One region of the Burkholderia multivorans ATCC BAA-247 genome, then DNA from elsewhere that is predicted to be linked to it. Evidence: predicted binding sites of a transcription regulator. Region 1 holds the regulator's gene; each other region holds the start of a gene.

Region 1 (6,477 bases):
ACGAAGATCGTCGCGAGCACGATGCCCGGCACCGCGAAGATGATCTGCACGTCGTGATCCCGCAGCCATGGGCCGAGCCAGCCCTGCGCGCCGAACAGCAGCACGTAGACGAGGCCCGAGATCACCGGCGACACCGAGAACGGCAGATCGATCAGCGTCGTCAGCAACGCCTTGCCGCGAAACTCGAATTTCGCGATCGCCCACGACGCGCACACGCCGAACACGAGGTTCAGCGGCACGGCGATCGCCGCGACGGTCAGCGTCAGCTTGATCGCGGCCCACGCGTCCGGATCCGCGAGCGACTCGAGGTAGAAGCCGACGCCCTTGCGCAGCGCCTCGACGAACACGGCCGCGAGCGGCACGACGAGAAAGAAGGCGAGAAACGCGAGCGCGATGCCGGTGAGCAGCCAGCGCACGGCGCGCGGCTCGCTGACGGGATCGAGCCGCTTCGCCGCGCGCGCACGCTCGGCGGACGACGGGTTCTTGAGCACGGCGGTCACCTCCTGCGTCATGGCCGGCCTCCTGCCGCGACCGCGGCGGTATCACCGGACGCGGACGCGGGCGCACTCGCGCCGCGGCTCGTACGGCGCTGCAGATACCACTGCAGCGTATTGATCAGCAGCAGCATCAGGAACGACACGACGAGCATGACGACCGCGAGCGCGGTCGCGCCCGCGTAGTCGTACTGTTCGAGCTTCGTGATGATCAGCAGCGACGTGATCTCCGACTTCATCGGCACGTTGCCGGCGATGAAGATCACCGACCCGTATTCGCCGAGCGCACGCGCGAACGCGAGCGCGAAACCGGTGAGCAGCGCGGGCAGCACGGCCGGCAGCACGACGCGCCGGAACGTGAGCCAGCGCGACGCGCCGAGGCACGCGGCCGCCTCCTCCTGCTCGCGCTCGAAATCCTCGAGCACCGGCTGCACGGTGCGCACGACGAACGGCAGGCCGATGAAGGTCAGCGCGACCAGCACGCCGAGCGGCGTGAACGCGACCTTGATGCCGAACGGCGCGAGATACTGGCCGACCCAGCCGTTCGCCGCGTAGACGGCCGCGAGCGAAATGCCGGCCACCGAGGTCGGCAGCGCGAACGGCAGATCGACGATCGCGTCGACGAGCCGCTTCAGCGGAAACGTGTAGCGCACGAGCACCCACGCGACGAGAAAGCCGAACACGGCGTTGATCAGCGCGCCGCCGAATGCGGCCGAGAACGTCAGCCGGTACGACGCGAGCACACGCGGCGACGTGACGGCGGCGACGAACTGGTCCCACGACAGCGTCGCGGTCTTCAGGAACGTGGCGGCGAGCGGAATCAGAACCACGAGGCTCAAATAGGCCACCGTGATGCCGAGCGTCACGCCGAAACCGGGCAGCGCGCTCGGCTTGCGAAAGGTGTACGTGGTCATCGGATGCTCTTGCTGGGTCGATGCTCATGGGCCCGACGCGAACGCCGGCGCGACAGGTCGCGCCGGCGGCGTCCGGGACGCGGCGCACTACGTGGCGCGCCGCTGTCGTTGTCGTGTTACTGCGGCTTGTAGATCGAGTCGAACACACCGCCGTCCGCGAAATGCGTCTTTTGCGCATTCGTCCAGCCGCCGAACGTGTCGTCGACCGTGTACAGCTTCAGCTTCGGGAACTGCTTGGTCAGCTCCGCCGGCACGCTCTTCGAGCGCGGCCGATAGTAGTTGCGCGCCGCGATTTCCTGGCCCTGCGGGCTGTACAGGAAGTTCAGGTACGCTTCGGCGAGCTTGCGCGTGCCCTTCTTGTCGACGACCTTGTCGACGACCGCGACCGGCGGTTCCGCCAGAATGCTCGCCGACGGTACGACGATCTCGAACTTGTCGGGCCCGAACTCCTTGATCGACAGGAACGCCTCGTTCTCCCACGCGATCAGCACGTCGCCGATCCCGCGCTGCACGAAGCTCGTCGTCGCGCCGCGCGCGCCCGAGTCGAGCACGCCCGCGTTCTTGTACAGCTTCGTGACGAATTCCTTCGCCGACTGCTCGCTGCCGCCCGGCTTGTGCAGCGCATACGCCCACGCGGCCAGGTAGTTCCAGCGCGCGCCGCCCGAGGTCTTCGGGTTCGGCGTGACGATCGACACGCCCGGCTTGGTCAGGTCGTCCCAGTCCTTGATGCCCTTCGGGTTGCCCTTGCGCACGAGGAACACGATCGTCGACGTGTATGGCGACGCGTTGTCGGGCAGGCGTTTCTGCCAGTCCTTGTTCACGAGCCCCTTGTTGGCGAGCGCGTCGATGTCATAGGCGAGCGCGAGCGTCACGACGTCGGCCTGCAGGCCGTCGAGCACCGAGCGCGCCTGCGCGCCCGAGCCGCCGTGCGACTGCTTGAAGTTGACCGTCTCGCCCGTCTTCGCCTTCCACTCTTTGCCGAATGCCTGGTTGAAGTCCTGGTACAGCTCGCGCGTCGGGTCGTACGACACGTTCAGGAATGTCGTATCGGCCTGCGCGTGCGTCGCGACGCCCAGCGCCGCCGCCGCGCCCAGCGCGAGTGTTGCAATCAAGCGGCCCGCCCCGCTCATCAGCCCCGTCGTGCGCTTCACCATCCTTGGTTCTCCAGTGTTGTCGGTATTGCGATGTCGGGCCAGTCTATCGAACGGGCTACATGATTAAAAATAATCCTTCTTCATTTTTTAATACTGAAAAGTGCTAACGCAATACAGACGGACGGTTGCGGCAGACGAACCGGCGCATGGACGTCGCAATCGGGCGTCGGAACCGGCGCGATCGCGTCGAACTTCACGTAACACTTGAAATTCTCAAAGTACTGTATAAAAATACAGCTCACTGTCTATCCATACAGTTGAACCATGACCAAACTCACCGCACGCCAGCAGCAAGTGTTCGACTTGATCCGCCGCGCGATCGAGCGCTCCGGTTTTCCGCCCACTCGCGCCGAGATTGCGGCCGAGCTGGGTTTCAGTTCGCCGAACGCGGCCGAGGAGCACCTGCGTGCGCTGGCGCGCAAGGGCGTGATCGAGCTGGCGGCGGGCGCGTCGCGCGGCATCCGGCTGCTCGGCGGCGACGACGCGCCGCACCAGTTCACGCTGCCGCATGCGGGGCTGATGCAGCTGTCGCTGCCGCTCGTCGGCCGTGTCGCGGCCGGCAGCCCGATCCTCGCGCAGGAGCACATCTCGCAGCACTTCGCGTGCGATCCCGCGCTGTTCTCGAGCAAGCCCGACTATCTGCTGAAGGTGCGCGGGCTGTCGATGCGCGACGCCGGCATTCTCGACGGCGATCTGCTCGCCGTGCAGAAGCGCACTGAGGCGAAGGACGGCCAGATCATCGTCGCGCGGCTCGGCGACGACGTCACGGTCAAGCGTCTGATGCGCCGGCCGGGCGGCATCGAGCTGATCGCCGAGAACCCGGATTACGAAAACATCTTCGTCAAGGCCGGCAGCGCGGATTTCGCGCTGGAAGGCATCGCCGTCGGGCTGATCCGCTCGGGCGAACTCTGACATTCCGTCTCGCTCAGGAGAACACCATGGAACGCCTTGCCCGCCTGCTGCCTTTCCGTCAATTCGGTCGCCTGCGTCATCTGCGCGGCCGCACGCCCTGCGCGCCGCTGTCCGCTGCGGCGCCCGCCGGCCATGAAGTCGCAGTCGAACGGCAGGCGTCGCTGCTGCCGTCGGCGCTCCCCGCATTCGCGCGCGTGTCGCTCAATGCCGGGCTCTATCACGCGGAGCCCGCGCGGCGCGCACCGGTGCGCGTCTATCACGGTCGTTCGCGGCTGATCATGGTCGGCACGATCGATGCCGTTTGCCGCATGATCGATCGCTGCATCGCGGAGGAACGTTCGGCCGCGCAAGGCGGTCTCTGATTGCGACACGGTTTCGCTCCGGAGGTATCGTGACGCGCTCGTCGAGCCGCGGATGGCGGCTCAAACCCTTGCTGATCGTCGTGCTGGCGATCGCCGTCATCGCGGCGATCGGCTATGCCTACGCGTCGCCGTACATCGCGCTCGGCCGCCTGAAGTCGGCGATCGATGCGCGCGATGCACAGGCCGTCAGCGAATACGTCGACTTTCCGTCGCTGCGGATCAGCCTGAAGCAGCAGGTTACCGAGGAATTGATGCGCCGGATCGACGCGGTGAAGAAGGACAACCCGTTCGCGGTGCTCGGCGCGCTAATCGGTTCCGCGTTGATCGGGCCGCTCGTCGATGCGTATGCGACGCCGGAAGGCGTGGCCGCCCTGATGAGCGGTTTCCCGCCGAAAGGTAATCCCGGCGAGCGTCCGCCCGACTGGCAGGCGCAGCAGGCCGGCGGCGCACCGGCCAGCGGCGCCGCGCCGTCCGCACCCGGCGCGGCCGTGCCGCCGGCCAGCGCACCGGCTCCGGGCAGCGCGGTCGCATCGGCGCCGCCGCCAGCAGCATCCGCTCCAGCGGCGCCGCCGGCGCAGCAGCAAACGCACGCCGGCTACCGCAACATCGACGAATTCGTCGTCACCTATCAGCGCACGGCCGACGGCACGCGTTATGCGGCGATCTTCCACCGCTTCGGACTGTTCTCGTGGAAGCTGTCGGCGATCGATCTGCACGCGTAGCGCGCGGCGGCGCGTCGGCGCGGCGGCGTTGGCGACGTCGCCGCGATCGGCGCCTCAAGCGCCGATCGCGATCATCACATCACTGGCCGCTCGCCGTCGCGGCTTCGCGCTCGCGTGCGATTTCGGCCTTCTGCTCTTCGGCCGACGAGCATGCAACCAGAATGCTGCAGTTCACGCGATCGAGCAGTTGCGTGTTGCCCGATCCCATCCACCATCTCGATAGTCCGCTGCGGCACCGGTGTCCGACGACGACGAGATCGACTTTCAGCTCGCCGGCGAGGTTCGCGATTTCGTCGATCGGATAACCGAACGCGAAATGGCCCTCGGCCTGCACGCCGCGCTCGCGCAGCCAGTTCACCCCTTCCTGCAGGATTTCACGTGCGGTTTCCTCGAAGCGGCCGCATGCGACGTCGGTCAGCAAGCCGGCACTTTGCGCGATACTCGAGCGCATGTCGACGACCGACAGCAGATGCGTTTCGGCCTTGAGGTCCAACGCGAGATTGGCACCGCATCGCAGCGCCTTGCGCCCCTCGAGCGTTCCGTCGTAGCACAGCAGAATCTTGTTGTAGCTAGCCATGAGACCTCCCTATCGCGACAACGAGCCCTACCCATTCATCATGGTGCGTCGCAATCCGGCGCGCAAGGGATGGAAAACGCTGACACGCCGCATGCGGCGCGTGCGCAATGATGCGGTGCACGATGATCACGGCCCTGCACGATGCCGGCGCATACGCGCTGAGCGAACGCAAGCGATGCACTAGAATGGCCCGTCGTGCCGCCGTTTCGCTGCACGCGAACGCGCATCGCCACGCCTGCTTCGATCATGCCCGATCTGACCGGCGTTGTCCCGCTCCGTTCGCGGCATCCGCGCGCACCGCTGCTCGCCGTCACAACCATAACGCTGCCATGTCCGTCGCACCCATCGATTTCCGGAACGTCGAAAAGCGCTATGGCGACAAGCTCGTCGTCAACGATCTGTCCTTCCACGTGCATGCCGGCGAGTGCTACGGGCTGCTCGGCCCGAACGGCGCAGGCAAGACCACGACGCTGAAGATGCTGCTCGGTCTCGCGTATCCCGACGCCGGCGCAATCTCGCTGTGCGGCGAACCGGTGCCATCGCGCGCGCGGCATGCACGGCGGCGCGTCGGTGTCGTGCCCCAGTTCGACAATCTCGATCCCGATTTCACGGTTCGCGAGAACCTGCTCGTGTTCAGCCGCTATTTCGGCATGTCGGCGCACGCGGCACGCGCACTCGTGCAGCCGCTGCTCGAATTCGCCAAACTGGAGAACAAGGCCGATGCGAAGGTCGGCGAGCTGTCCGGCGGCATGAAGCGGCGGCTCACGCTCGCACGCGCACTCGTCAACGATCCCGACGTACTGGTGCTCGACGAACCGACGACGGGCCTCGACCCGCAGGCGCGGCATCTGATGTGGGAACGGCTGCGCTCGCTGCTCGCGCGCGGCAAGACGATCCTGATCACGACGCACTTCATGGAAGAAGCCGAACGTCTGTGCGACCGGCTGTGCGTGATCGAGGAAGGCCGCAAGATTGCCGAGGGCGCGCCGCATGCGCTGATCGCGTCCGAGATCGGCTGCGACGTGATCGAGATCTACGGACCGGACCCGATCGCGCTGCGCGACGAAGTCGCGCCGCTCGCGCAGCGCACCGAAATCAGCGGCGAGACGCTGTTCTGCTACGTCAGCGATCCGGAACCGCTGTGCGCGCGGATCAAGGGCCGCGCCGGGTTGCGCTATCTGCATCGTCCGGCCAATCTGGAGGACGTGTTCCTGCGGCTGACCGGCCGCGACATGCAGGACTGACCGACATGGACGTACGCAACTATTCGGATTCCGCTGCGCCGCACGCGACGCCTGCGCGCGAATCGCGCTTCGCGCTCGCGATGCCGGCGAACGCGACC
Region 2 (6,477 bases), 1.3 Mb from region 1:
TGACCTACATCTCGCCGATCGGCGTTTATTCGAAGAAGTTCAAGTCGCTGAAGGAGCTGCCGCAAGGCGCGAAGATCGCGGTGCCGAACGATCCGTCGAACGAGAACCGCGCGCTGCTGCTGCTGCAGGCGCAGGGCGCGATCAAGCTGAAGGCCGGCGCCGGCACGGGCGGCAACAACGCGACGGTGCTCGACATCGCCGACAATCCGAAGAAGCTGAAGATCTCCGAGCTCGACGCCGCGCAACTGCCGCGCGTGCTGCCGGACGTCGACGCGGCCGTGATCAACACGAACTACGCGCTCGCCGCGAACCTGCAGCCGACGAAGGACGCGATCGCGCTCGAGTCGCTGACGAGCCCGTACGCGAACGTGATCGCCGTGCGCACGAAGGACAAGGATCAGCCGTGGGTGAAGAAGCTGGTCAAGGCGTACCAGTCGCCGGAGGTGAAGGAATTCATCAAGAAGCAGTTCAAGGGCTCGATGGTCGCGTCGTTCTGAACGCGATCGGACGATCGAACGAAGGCCTGCCTGCGTGCAGGCCTTTTTTTCGTCCGGCGGCGCGCGGAGCGGTGCTCGTCCGGCACGCATGACCGCGAGCGGCCGACAAGGCCTGAACGGCCGCCGAAACGACAGGGCCTGCCTCGTGCGGGCGCCCTTTTCGCGAACGACAAGCGCCGCGCGGCCCACCGTGTCTGCATGACGGCGCTCACATCTCGCCGCGTCGCGAGCAGATCGCCATGATCTGCTGGATCGCATAGTTGTCGCGCACGCCGGGCAGCGACTGCACGATGCACTCGTGATAGCGCCGCTCGCGCGGCAGCAGCATCGCGCTGTTGCGGTACAGCGCGTCGCACGAGCGCTGGATCAGTTGCGCCGCCGCGCCATTGCGGCTCTCGCGCAGCGCCTGCAGCATGCACTGATCGTATTGCGCGTCGCCGTCGGCGAGGCCGGATGCGACGGCCGGCAGCGGCGGCAGCACGGCGGCGATCGAGATCGCGGCAACGGTCGCGATCGAGCGGAGATCCGGAGGCATGGGCGTCCCGATGACATGAAAGGGCCGCCGACAGCATAGCGTAAAGCGCTGCACGCGTCGGGCCGCGTCGGGCCGCGGCGGCGGCGCGGCGCACGAAAGCGCGGAGTCAGGCGGTGGTCTGCGGAAATGGTATGCTCGTGCGTTCGCCGCCGCGTGCCTTCCCGGGGCACGCACGCGGGCCGGCCGCCGCCGTTTCGCGCGGGCGGTGCCCGCCGCGGCGCGAAATCCATCATCCAGAACCGACAATACGGGGGAGACTCACCCATGAAGCGTTTCAAGACTTTCGCGATCCGTTCGATCACGGCCGGCGTGGCCGCACTCGCGCTCGCCGGCGCCGCGCACGCGCAAACCGTCAAGGTGCTGTCGATCGTCGATCACCCGGCACTCGATGCGATCCGCGACGGCGTGCGTGCCGAACTGAAGGCGGAAGGCTACGGCGACGACAAGCTCAAGTGGGAATACCAGAGCGCGCAGGGCAACACCGGCACGGCCGCGCAGATCGCGCGCAAGTTCGTCGGCGACCAGCCCGACGTGATCGTCGCGATCGCGACGCCGGCCGCGCAGGCGGTCGTCGCGGCCACCAAGAGCGTGCCGGTCGTCTATTCGGGCGTGACCGATCCGGTCGCAGCGCAGCTCGTGAAGGGCTGGGGTCCGTCGGGCACCAACGTGACGGGCGTGTCGGACAAGCTGCCGCTCGATCGCCAGGTCGCGCTGATCAAGCGCGTCGTGCCGAAGGCGAAGACGGTCGGCATGGTCTACAACCCGGGCGAGGCGAATTCGGTCGTCGTCGTGAAGGAGCTCAAGGAGATTCTCGCGAAGCAGGGCATGACGCTGAAGGAAGCGGCCGCGCCGCGCACCGTCGACATCGGCCCGGCCGCGAAGAGCCTGATCGGCAAGGTCGACGTGATCTACACGAATACCGACAACAACGTCGTGTCCGCGTACGAAGCGCTCGTGAAGGTCGCGAACGAGGCGAAGATTCCGCTCGTCGCCGGCGACACCGACAGCGTGAAACGCGGCGGCATCGCGGCGCTCGGCATCAACTACGGCGACCTCGGCCGGCAGACGGGCAAGGTCGTCGCGCGTATCCTGAAGGGCGAGAAGCCGGGCACGATCGCCTCCGAGACGAGCAGCAACCTCGAGCTGTTCGTGAACACGGGCGCGGCGGCGAAGCAGGGCGTGACGCTCTCGCCGGATCTCGTGAAGGAAGCGAAGACGGTCATCAAGTAAGCCGCAGCCTGCCGGCTGCGCCCGAAGGCCCGATCGGGGCCTGCTCGACACCGCCGGACGGGCGGCCCCCACCGGGGCCGCTCGTTCGCTTGGCCCGGCCGCACACGCGCGGCCGGGAGGCAACAGGATTTTCCATCATGTCTCTGTTCTCGTTTCTGGGTGCGCTGGAGATCGGCCTGATCTTCAGTCTCGTCGCCCTCGGGGTGCTGATCTCGTTTCGCATCCTCAACTTCCCCGACCTGACCGTCGACGGCAGCTTTCCGCTCGGCGGCGCGGTCGCCGCGACGCTGATCTCCGCCGGCTACGACCCGTTCACGTCGACCTGTCTCGCGATCGTCGCGGGCGCACTCGCCGGGTTCGTGACGGGCTGGCTCAACGTGCGCCTGAAGATCATGGATCTGCTCGCCAGCATCCTGATGATGATCGCGCTCTATTCGGTGAACCTGCGGATCATGGGCCGTCCGAACGTGCCGCTGATCACCGAGCCGACCGTCTTCACGGTGCTGCAGCCCGACTGGCTGCCCGACTACGTGCTGCGTCCGGCGCTGCTCGCGCTCGTCGTCGTGGTCGCGAAGCTCGGCCTCGACTGGTTCTTCTCGTCGCAGCTCGGTCTCGCGATGCGCGCGACCGGCGCGAATCCGCGGATGGCGCGCGCGCAAGGCATCGCGACGGGCCGTGCGACGCTCGCCGGGATGGCGCTGTCGAACGCGCTCGTCGCGCTCGCCGGCGCGCTGTTCGCGCAGACGCAGGGCGGCGCCGACATCTCGATGGGGATCGGCACGATCGTGATCGGGCTCGCGGCGGTGATCATCGGCGAGACGCTGCTGCCCGCGCGCCGGCTCGTGCTGACGACGCTCGCGGTCGTGCTCGGCGCGATCGTCTATCGCTTCTTCATCGCGCTCGCGCTGAACAGCGAATTCATCGGCCTGAAGGCGCAGGACCTGAACCTCGTGACGGCTGCGCTCGTCACGATCGCGCTGGTGCTGCCGGCGACGCGCAAGAAGCTGTTCGCGCGCAAGAACGGAGGGGCATGACATGCTGTCCGCACAAGACCTCAAACTCACGTTCAATCCCGGCACGCCGATCGAGACGCGCGCGCTGCGCGGGCTGTCGCTCGAGATTCCCGACGGCCAGTTCGTCGCGGTGATCGGTTCGAACGGCGCCGGCAAGTCGACGTTCCTGAATGCGATCAGCGGCGACCAGCGCGTCGATTCGGGCCGCATCGCGATCGACGGCACGGACGTCACGCGCCAGCCCGCATGGGACCGTGCGCATCTCGTCGCGCGCGTGTTCCAGGATCCGATGGCCGGCACCTGCGAGGCGCTGACGATCGAGGAGAACATGGCGCTCGCGATGGCGCGCGGCGCGCGGCGCGGGTTTCGCGCGGCGCTCGATCGTCCGTCGCGCGAGCTGTTCCGCGACAAGCTGCGCCTGCTGAATCTCGGCCTCGAGAACCGGCTGACCGACCGGATCGGGCTGCTGTCGGGCGGCCAGCGTCAGGCGGTGAGCCTGCTGATGGCGTCGCTGCGGCCGTCGCGGATCCTGCTGCTCGACGAGCACACGGCCGCGCTCGATCCGAAAACGGCCGCGTTCGTGCTGGAGTTGACCGCGCGCATCGTCGCCGACAGCAAGCTGACGACGATGATGGTCACGCACAGCATGCGGCAGGCGCTCGATTACGGCGATCGCACGGTGATGCTGCATCAGGGGCAGGTCGTGCTCGACGTGTCGGGCGACGCGCGTCGCGGGCTCGACGTGCCGGATCTGCTGCAGATGTTCGAGAAGGTGCGGCACGAGCAGCTCGACGACGACGCGCTGCTGCTGAGCTGAGCGCCCGCTCGGCCGATCGGGCCGCCGCGGCTGGCGCGCAGCGTGCGCGTCGCCGCGGCGGCCCGCGTCGTTTGCGGGCGCATAGCCGCCTGGGGGCGGCTCCGGCAATCTGCATGACCCTTTTTGTTGAGGCCTGACAGCGCCCAACGCGATCCTCTATACTGTATATCCATACAGCATCGAGTCGCATGATGTCCGCTTCATCCCTGTCCCCCGAATCCCTTCATCCGTCGCTCTGGCGCGGCTCGCAGCTCGCGCGCGGCGGTCCGCGCACGATCGACACGGGCTTCGCGCCGCTGTCCGCCGAACTGCCGGGCGGCGGCTGGCCGGTCGGCGGGCTGATCGAGCTGCTGGCCGCGCAGCCGGGCTGCGGCGAGATGCGGCTGCTCGCGCCCGCGCTCGCGCGCACCGTCAGCGCGCGGCGGCCGCTCGCGCTCGTCGCGCCGCCGCAATGGCCGCATGCGGCCGCGCTCGCCGCGCTCGGCTTGCCGCCGGAGTCGCTGCTGTGGCTGCGCGCCGGCAGCCGCATCGATGCGTTGTGGGCCGCCGAGCAGGCGCTCAAGACCGGCTGCTGCGGCGCGCTGCTGCTATGGCAGGATGCGCGGCCCGACGCGCTGCGGCGTCTGCATCTCGCGGCCGCGCGCACCGGCGACACGCTGTTCGTGATGCTGCGCCCGCTGTCGGCCGCGCGGCAGCCGTCGCCTGCGGTGCTGCGCGTCGCGCTGTATCCGGCGCCGGGCGGCGTGTCGCTCGACATCGTGAAGCGCCGCGGGCCCGCGCGCAGCGAGCCGCTCGAACTCGACCTGCCGTCGCCCATCGTGGAGAGCCGCTATGCGCGTCTTGCTCGGCATCCATCTGCCGCGCCTGCCGCTCGACGTGTGCGCCGCGCCGCCGTCTGACGGCGATGCGGGCGGCGCCGGCTGCGCGGTGCTCGAGCAGGGCGTCGTGCTGATCGCCGATGCGGCCGCGCGGCGGCAGGGCGTGCGCGCGGGCATGAAGCGCGGCGGCGTGCTGACGCTCGCACCCGACACGCAGCTCGTCGAACGCGATCCCGCGCGCGAAGCCGATGCGCTGCGCGCGGTCGCGCTCGCGCTGCTGCGCTTTTCGCCGAACGTCGCACTGGCCGACGAAGCGACGCTCGTCGTCGACGTCGGTCCGAGCCTGCGCCTGTTCGGCGGCTTGCCGTCGCTGTGCCGGCAAGTGCGCGCGACGCTCGCGGCGCTCGGCTATGCGGCACGCATGTCCGCCGCGCCGACCGCCGGCGGCGCGTGGCTGCTTGCGCGCGCGTCGGCCCGTATGCGCAGCCGGCGCCGCGTCGCGCGCCGCGCATCGCTCGTTCGCGCGCTCGACGCGCTGCCCTGCGTGCTGCTGCCCGACGCGCGTCCGTATGCCGGCTGGTTCGACGGCCTCGGCTGCCGCACGCTCGCCGATCTGCGCGGGCTGCCGCGCAAGGGGCTGCAGCGCCGTTGCGGGCCGGCGCTGCTGGCCGCGCTCGATCGCGCCTATGGCGAGGCGGTCGAGCCGCTGGCATGGATGGCGGTGCCGCCGGTGTTCGACGTGCGGCTCGAATTGGCGGAGCGCGTCGACTATGCGGAAGCCGTGCTGTTCGTCGCGCGGCGTCTCGTCGTGCAGTTGTGCGGCTGGCTCGCCGCGCGGCAGTTGTCGCTGGCTGCGATGACGTTCGATCTCGAGCACGAGCGCGGCCGCCAGGCCGTGCCGCCCACGTCGCTCGAACTCGCGTTCGCCGCGCCCGTGCGCGACGAAGCGCATTTCATGCGGCTGCTCGGCGAACGGCTTGCGCGCGTCGAATTGCCGGCCGCGGTGATCGCGGTGCGCCTGAAGGCCACGCGCGTCGAATCGGTCGCGCCGCCGGCCGACGATCTGTTTCCCGAGCCGGGCGGCACGAAGGAGACGCGCGCGCGGCTGCTCGAACTGCTGGTCGCGCGGCTCGGCGCCGAGAACGTGCTGTGCGCGGCGCCGGTGGCCGATCATCGGCCCGAAGCCGCGAATCGCTGGCTGCCGCTCGATGCGCAGGCCGGCAAGCCGCCGGGCGCGCCGCCGGCGGTGCCGCCGCGTCCCGTATGGCTGCTGCCCGAGCCGTTGCCGCTGCTGATGCGCGAGAACCGGCCGGTGTTCCATACGCCGCTCAGGCCGATGTCGTCGCCCGAGCGGATCGAGGCAGGGTGGTTCGACGGTCAAACGATCGCGCGCGATTACTACGTGGCGCAAGACGAAGAGGGCGCGTGCTACTGGATATTCAGGGAACGAATGAGCAGTCAGGCAGACCCGCACTGGTTTCTGCACGGCCTGTTCGGGTGAGCGGCGATGGTTGCGGAATCCCGGTTGCTGCCCGCTTATGCGGAGTTGTTCTGCCGTTCGAACTTT
Region 3 (6,477 bases), 570 kb from region 1:
CGGAGGAGCGTTATCCTCGACAGCCGCGATGGATTGGCCCGTTGGCCGCGCAGTCATGGGGCCTCGCTATAGAATGGCCTCTGGTCGTATTCGTAACTTTGGAGCGTGTGCATGAAAATCCTGGTGCCAGTGAAAAGAGTGGTCGATTACAACGTGAAGGTCCGCGTGAAGTCGGACAACACGGGCGTCGACATCGCGAACGTGAAGATGTCGATGAACCCGTTCGACGAAATCGCCGTTGAAGAAGCCGTGCGCCTGAAGGAAGCGGGCGTCGCGACCGAAGTGGTCGCCGTGTCGGTCGGTGTGGCGCAGGCGCAGGAAACGCTGCGCACGGCGCTCGCGATCGGTGCGGATCGCGCGATCCTCGTCGAGTCGAACGACGGCGTCGAGCCGCTGGCCGTCGCGAAGATCCTGAAGGCGCTCGTCGACAAGGAGCAGCCGCAGCTCGTGATCCTCGGCAAGCAGGCGATCGACGACGATTCGAACCAGACCGGCCAGATGCTCGCCGCGCTGGCAGGCCTGCCGCAAGCGACGTTCGCATCGAAGGTGACGATCGCCGACGGCAAGGCGACGGTGGCACGCGAAGTCGACGGCGGCGCGGAAACGCTGTCGCTGACGCTGCCGGCGGTGGTTACCACCGACCTGCGCCTGAACGAGCCGCGCTACGTGACGCTGCCGAACATCATGAAGGCGAAGAAGAAGCCGCTGGAAACGGTGAAGCCGGAAGACCTCGGCGTGGATGTCGCGCCGCGTCTGAAGACGCTGAAGGTGGTCGAGCCGCCGAAGCGCGCGGCCGGCGTGAAGGTGCCGGACGTGAAGACGCTGGTCGAGAAGCTGAAGACCGAAGCCAAGGTGCTGTAAAGGGAGCGGAAAGAAATGACGATTCTGGTAATTGCAGAACACGACAACGCGTCGATCAAGGCCGCGACGCTGAACACGGTGGCGGCGGCGGCAAAGATCGGCGGCGACATTCACGTGCTGGTCGCAGGTCACAACGCGCAGGGCGCAGCCGATGCGGCAGCGAAGATCGCCGGCGTGTCGAAGGTACTGCTGGCCGACGCGCCGCAGCTCGAAGCGGGCCTCGCGGAAAACGTCGAAGCAACGGCGCTGAACATCGCGAAGGACTATTCGCACATCCTCGCGCCGGCGACCGCGTACGGCAAGAACATCGCACCGCGTATCGCCGCGAAGCTCGATGTCGCGCAGATCTCGGACATCACGGCGGTCGATTCGGCCGACACGTTCGAGCGCCCGATCTACGCCGGCAACGCGATTGCGACGGTGCAGTCGAGCGACCCGATCAAGGTGATCACGGTGCGGGCGACGGGTTTCGATCCGGTCGCGGCCGAAGGCGGCAGCGCATCGGTCGAGAAGATCGAAGCGGCGGCCGATGCAGGCGTGTCGCAGTTCGTCAGCCGTGAAGTGACGAAGCTGGACCGTCCGGAGCTGACCAGCGCGAGCATCATCGTGTCGGGCGGTCGTGGCCTGGGCAGCGGCGAGAACTACACGAAGGTGCTGGAGCCGCTGGCTGACAAGCTGTCGGCCGCACTCGGCGCGTCGCGCGCGGCAGTCGATGCCGGCTACGTGCCGAACGATTATCAGGTCGGCCAGACCGGCAAGATCGTCGCGCCGCAGCTGTACATCGCGGTCGGCATCTCGGGCGCGATCCAGCATTTGGCCGGCATGAAGGATTCGAAGGTGATCGTCGCGATCAACAAGGATCCCGAAGCACCGATCTTCAGCGTGGCCGACTACGGTCTCGTCGGCGATCTGTTCACGCTCGTGCCGGAGCTCGTCAGCGAGCTTGGCTGATGCGGCGTGACGCGACGCGGAGATAAGCAGCGTCAAGCAGCGAAACGAGGGGCGCGACGAGCGCCCCTTTTTCGTTTCGGCGGAAAGCGGCGGGACGGAGGCGCGAATGTCCGTCGCGCCGTGCGTCTCGTCCCGTCAACAAAAAAGCGCCCGCAGGGGCGCTTTCTCGTCGCACGGCCGGCCGCTCGCGCGGCCGTCGCCGCTTATGCGTAAGCCGGGCGCGTCTGGCCTGCGACTTCCTTCAGGTAGCGATGTACCGACAGATCGTCCGCCTGGATCGCCGGCTTCTTGCCGGAAATCAGATCGGCGAGCAGCTGGCCGGAGCCGCACGACATCGTCCAGCCGAGCGTGCCGTGGCCCGTGTTCAGGAACAGGTTCGACACCGGCGTGCGGCCGACGATCGGCGTGCCGTCCGGCGTCATCGGGCGCAGGCCCGTCCAGAACGTGGCCTTCGACGTGTCGCCGCCGCCCGGGAACAGATCGTTCACGCACATTTCGAGCGTCTCGCGGCGTGCCGCGCGCAGCGTCTTGTCGAAGCCGACGATTTCCGCCATCCCGCCGACGCGGATGCGCTGGTCGAAACGCGTGATCGCGATCTTGTAGGTTTCGTCGAGCACCGTCGACACCGGCGCGGCCGCTTCATCGACGATCGGCGCAGTGATCGAATAGCCCTTCAGCGGATAGACCGGGATCTTCATCAGGTTCGCGACGAAATTCGTCGAGTACGAGCCGAGCGCGACGACGTACGCGTCGGCGCGCACCGTCTCGCTGCCGCACTGCACGCCCGCGATCTTGCCGCCCGCGATCGCCAGCCCGTCGATCGGCGTGTTGTAGCGGAATTTCACGCCGAGCGATTCGGCCAGCGCCGCGAGGCGCGTCGTGAACAGCTGGCAGTCGCCCGTTTCGTCACCCGGCAGACGCAGGCCGCCGGTGAGCTTGTGCGAGACGGCCGCGAGCGCCGGTTCCGCGTTCTTCAGCTCGGCCGGCGAGAGCAGTTCGAACGGCACGTTCGCTTCCCGCAGCACCGCGATGTCCTTCGCCGCGCCATCGAGTTGCTGCTGCGTGCGGAACAGCTGCAGCGTGCCGCCCGTGCGGCCCTCGTACTGGATGCCGGTGTCGGCGCGCAGCGCCTGCAGGCAGTCGCGGCTGTACTCGGCAAGGCGCACCATACGGCTCTTGTTGACCGCATAGCGCTCGGCCGTGCAGTTGCGCAGCATCTGCCACATCCACTGGAGCTGGAAGCGCGTGCCGTCGAGGCGGATCGCGAGCGGCGCATGCTTTTCGAACATCCACTTGACGGCCTTCAGCGGCACGCCGGGCGCGGCCCACGGCGCCGCATAGCCGGGCGAGATCTGGCCGGCATTCGCGAAGCTCGTCTCGAGCGCCGGGCCGGCTTCCCGGTCGATCACCGTGACCTCATGACCGGCGCGCGCGAGGTAATACGCGCTTGCCACGCCCACCACACCGCTGCCCAGAATGACGACTCGCATAGCTGCTCCACATCGAAGAAATCAGCTCGAGGCCGGGCGCACCTGCGTCTCCGTGTAACCTCTGACTGATCTAGTTTTTTGCGCTATGGTATTGTCGAATCTGTAGGTTTTGTTATCGTATTTTTCAGGTTTTCAGCATAAACCAATGAGAACGCAACGCCAGCCAGTACGCACGCTCGACAAGCTCGACCGCCGCATCCTGAAACTGCTGCAGGAGGATGGCCGGATGGCGATGAAGGACCTCGCCGAGCAGGTCGGGCTGACCGTCACGCCGTGCATCGAGCGCGTGCGCCGCATGGAGCGCGACGGCGTGATCACGGGCTATCACGCGCGCGTCGATCCCGCGCAGCTCGGCGCGGCGCTGCTGGTGTTCGTCGAGATCACGCTCGGCCACAAGGGCGGCAACATGTTCGAGCAGTTCCGCCGCGAAGTCATGAAGATCGACGAGGTGCTCGAATGCCACCTCGTGTCGGGCGACTTCGACTATCTGATCAAGGCGCGCATCGGGGAGATGGCCGACTACCGGAAACTGCTCGGCGACATCCTGCTGCAGCTGCCGGGCGCCGTGCAGTCGAAGAGCTACGTCGTGATGGAAGAGATCAAGGAAACGCTGACGATTTCGGTTGGCGACTGAGAGCGCGTGGGTGCCGTCCGACCCGGCCATCCGACCCCTTATCGCGCACTTGGCAGCCTTCACCCGATACTGTATAAATATCCAGTATTGGGTGAAGGCGAATGGGTGCGCAGATGGACGATCGGTCCGACAATGAATTTCCGATAGCGCCGCCGGTGCCCCTCAAGGGGCGCGGCGCCGTCGACAATCTGCAGGGGCGGTACGAGAGCGCGTTGCGCGAGGCCGTCGACGATGGCTGGGCGCACGTGTCGGACGATGCCGATCTGCCCGCGCCGTTGCGCACGCAGGTGTTCGAGGAGCGCGCGAAGAGCATTTTGACGCGCAATCAATCGCCCGACATCCCGTTCAGCGTGTCGCTCAATCCGTATCGCGGCTGCGAACATGGCTGCATTTACTGTTTCGCGCGGCCGACGCACAGCTATCTGGGGCTGTCGCCGGGGCTGGACTTCGAGAGCCGCATCTACGCGAAGATCAACGCGGCGGAACTGCTCGAACGCGAGATTTCGCGCAAGTCCTATGTGCCCGAGCCCATCGCGCTCGGCGTGAACACCGATGCCTACCAGCCGGTCGAGCGCGACTTGCGGATCACGCGCAGCGTGATCGAGGTGATGCACGATCGCGGGCTGCCGTTTGCGGCGATCACGAAATCGTCGCTGATCGAGCGCGATCTCGATCTGCTCGCGCCGATGGCCGAACGTGGGCAGGTGATGGCCGCGGTCACGATCACGACGCTCGATGCGGATCTGGCGCGCACGCTCGAGCCGCGCGCGGCCACGCCGGCGCGCCGGCTGCGCACGATTCGCGCGCTGCGTGACGCGGGCGTGCCGGTCGGCGTGAGCATCGCACCGCTGATTCCGTTCGTCACCGAGCCCGATCTCGAACGTGTGCTCGAAGCGTGCGCGGAAGCCGGCGCGACGCACGCGAGCTACATCATTCTGCGGCTGCCCTGGGAGGTCGCACCGCTGTTCAAGAGCTGGCTGGCCGCACATTTTCCCGATCGGGCGGACCGCGTGATGAATCGCGTGCGCGACATGCGCGGCGGAAAGGACTATGACTCCGATTTCGCGAAGCGGATGAAGGGCGAGGGCATCTGGGCCGACCTGCTGCGACAGCGGTTTCGGCAGGCGGTGAAGCGGCTCGGGCTGAACGAACGCCGGCACGGCATTCTCGATCTCTCGCAGTTTCGTGCGGCACCGGCGAGCGTGGCGGCCGCGCCGCGCGCTACGCGCAGGGCGCCCGCCCAGCCGGTGCGCGACGACGTGCAGATGAGCCTGTTCTGATCGGTGTGCGACGCGGTCGGCGCCCGCACACCGGCGCTCATTGCGAAATCTGCTTCGCCGCTTCGACCTGCGCTTCGAAATACGTCTGGAACGACAGCGCGAGCGCAGTCATCAGCAGGAACGCGCCGATCAGCAGCGAAAAGATCACGACGAAGATCACGGTCCAGCCCGAGCGGCTATGTTTGCCGGTTCCGGCGTTGAATTGCGCGTCCCATTTCTCGTCCGGCCGCAGTCCGTAGACGAGCGCGGCGAGGAACGCGGCCAGCAGCGAGATCGCGCCCGGCACCGCGAGCCACCAGCCGAGCGTCGCGCTGCGCTGCGTCGCCGCGAGCAGCAGGAAGCCGGGGATGCCGACGAGCGTCGCGAGTATGTGCGCCCAGCCGAAGACGTCGCGAAAGCCGTACAGATAGAAGCGGTGGGCGCCGAGCGAACCGAACAGGAAGGCGAGGGCGGCGGTGAGCGTCTTGGAGCGGAAGCGGCGGGACGAAGCGGTGCTGCTGGACATGGATGGCGGCGTATTGTCGTTGGCATGGGCAGCCGGCAGGCCGGCGCGGGCGCACGGCCCGGCACGCATTCTACGATGCCCGGTCGGGGCCGGTCATCCGCACGCTGCGTCAAGGTGCCGCATACGTGATCCGGTAGATCGCGCCTGCGTAATCGTCGCTGACGAGTAGCGAACCGTCGGGCAGCGGCAGCACGTCGGCGGGGCGGCCCCAAACGCTGCCGTCCGGTCGCAGCCAGCCTGTGACGAACGGCGTCTGCCGAGCGTGGCTGCCGTCCGCGGAGACGATCGCGCGCATGATGCGGTAGCCGACCTTCGCGCTGCGGTTCCACGACCCGTGCTCGGCGATGAAGACGTTGTTGCGGTACGACGCCGGAAACATCGGGCCCGTATAGAAGCGCATCCCGAGCGCGGCCACGTGTGCGCCGAGCTTCAGCACGGGCGGCACGTAGCGGCGGCAAACGTCGGCGCTGCCGAATTCGGGGTCGGGCGTATCGCCGCCATGGCAGTAGGGGAAGCCGAAGTCGAGCCCGGCGCGTGGCGCGCGGTTCAGCTTGTCGTCCGGCACGTCGTCGCCCATCAGGTCCCGCCCGTTGTCGGTAAACCAGAGCTCGCCCGTATCCGGATGCCATGCGAAGCCGACCGTATTGCGTATGCCGCGCGCGAACACGTCGCGGCCGCTGCCGTCGGCGTTCATCCGCTCGATGATCGCGTAGCGGTTGCGGTCCGCGAGGCAGACGTTGCACGGCGCGCCGGTCG

Evidence for each region. The regulator LexA, encoded in region 1, represses DNA repair genes until DNA is damaged. The targets are predictions, from matches to a motif close to ACTGTATNNNNATACAGT.
Region 2: imuA (translesion DNA synthesis-associated protein ImuA) is a predicted target of LexA. The motif match lies at 4,253-4,270, and genes of this name have one in related genera.
Region 3: NP80_RS18185 (PA0069 family radical SAM protein) is a predicted target of LexA. The motif match lies at 4,005-4,022, and genes of this name have one in related genera.

Annotation. Positions count from the first base shown of each region.
Region 1 covers NZ_CP009832.1:1,803,283-1,809,759, reverse strand. The annotation lists gene cysW (sulfate ABC transporter permease subunit CysW) at 1-512, opposite strand, end outside; gene cysT (sulfate ABC transporter permease subunit CysT) at 509-1,408, opposite strand; gene NP80_RS20830 (sulfate ABC transporter substrate-binding protein) at 1,525-2,562, opposite strand; gene lexA (transcriptional repressor LexA) at 2,827-3,474, shown strand; gene NP80_RS20820 (hypothetical protein) at 3,501-3,836, shown strand; gene NP80_RS20815 (DUF2939 domain-containing protein) at 3,866-4,558, shown strand; gene NP80_RS20810 (universal stress protein) at 4,638-5,135, opposite strand; gene nodI (nodulation factor ABC transporter ATP-binding protein NodI) at 5,465-6,379, shown strand; gene NP80_RS20800 (ABC transporter permease) at 6,385-6,477, shown strand, end outside.
Region 2 covers NZ_CP009832.1:3,147,501-3,153,977, reverse strand. The annotation lists gene NP80_RS27105 (MetQ/NlpA family ABC transporter substrate-binding protein) at 1-497, shown strand, start outside; gene NP80_RS27100 (VF_A0006 family four-cysteine protein) at 706-1,032, opposite strand; gene NP80_RS27095 (ABC transporter substrate-binding protein) at 1,297-2,262, shown strand; gene NP80_RS27090 (ABC transporter permease) at 2,400-3,296, shown strand; gene NP80_RS27085 (ABC transporter ATP-binding protein) at 3,298-4,092, shown strand; gene imuA (translesion DNA synthesis-associated protein ImuA) at 4,284-4,991, shown strand; gene NP80_RS27075 (Y-family DNA polymerase) at 4,924-6,411, shown strand; gene NP80_RS27070 (error-prone DNA polymerase) at 6,418-6,477, shown strand, end outside.
Region 3 covers NZ_CP009832.1:1,229,231-1,235,707, forward strand. The annotation lists gene NP80_RS18165 (electron transfer flavoprotein subunit beta/FixA family protein) at 112-861, shown strand; gene NP80_RS18170 (electron transfer flavoprotein subunit alpha/FixB family protein) at 877-1,812, shown strand; gene NP80_RS18175 (D-amino acid dehydrogenase) at 2,016-3,302, opposite strand; gene NP80_RS18180 (winged helix-turn-helix transcriptional regulator) at 3,448-3,936, shown strand; gene NP80_RS18185 (PA0069 family radical SAM protein) at 4,038-5,216, shown strand; gene NP80_RS18190 (NINE protein) at 5,254-5,721, opposite strand; gene NP80_RS18195 (PQQ-dependent sugar dehydrogenase) at 5,831-6,477, opposite strand, start outside.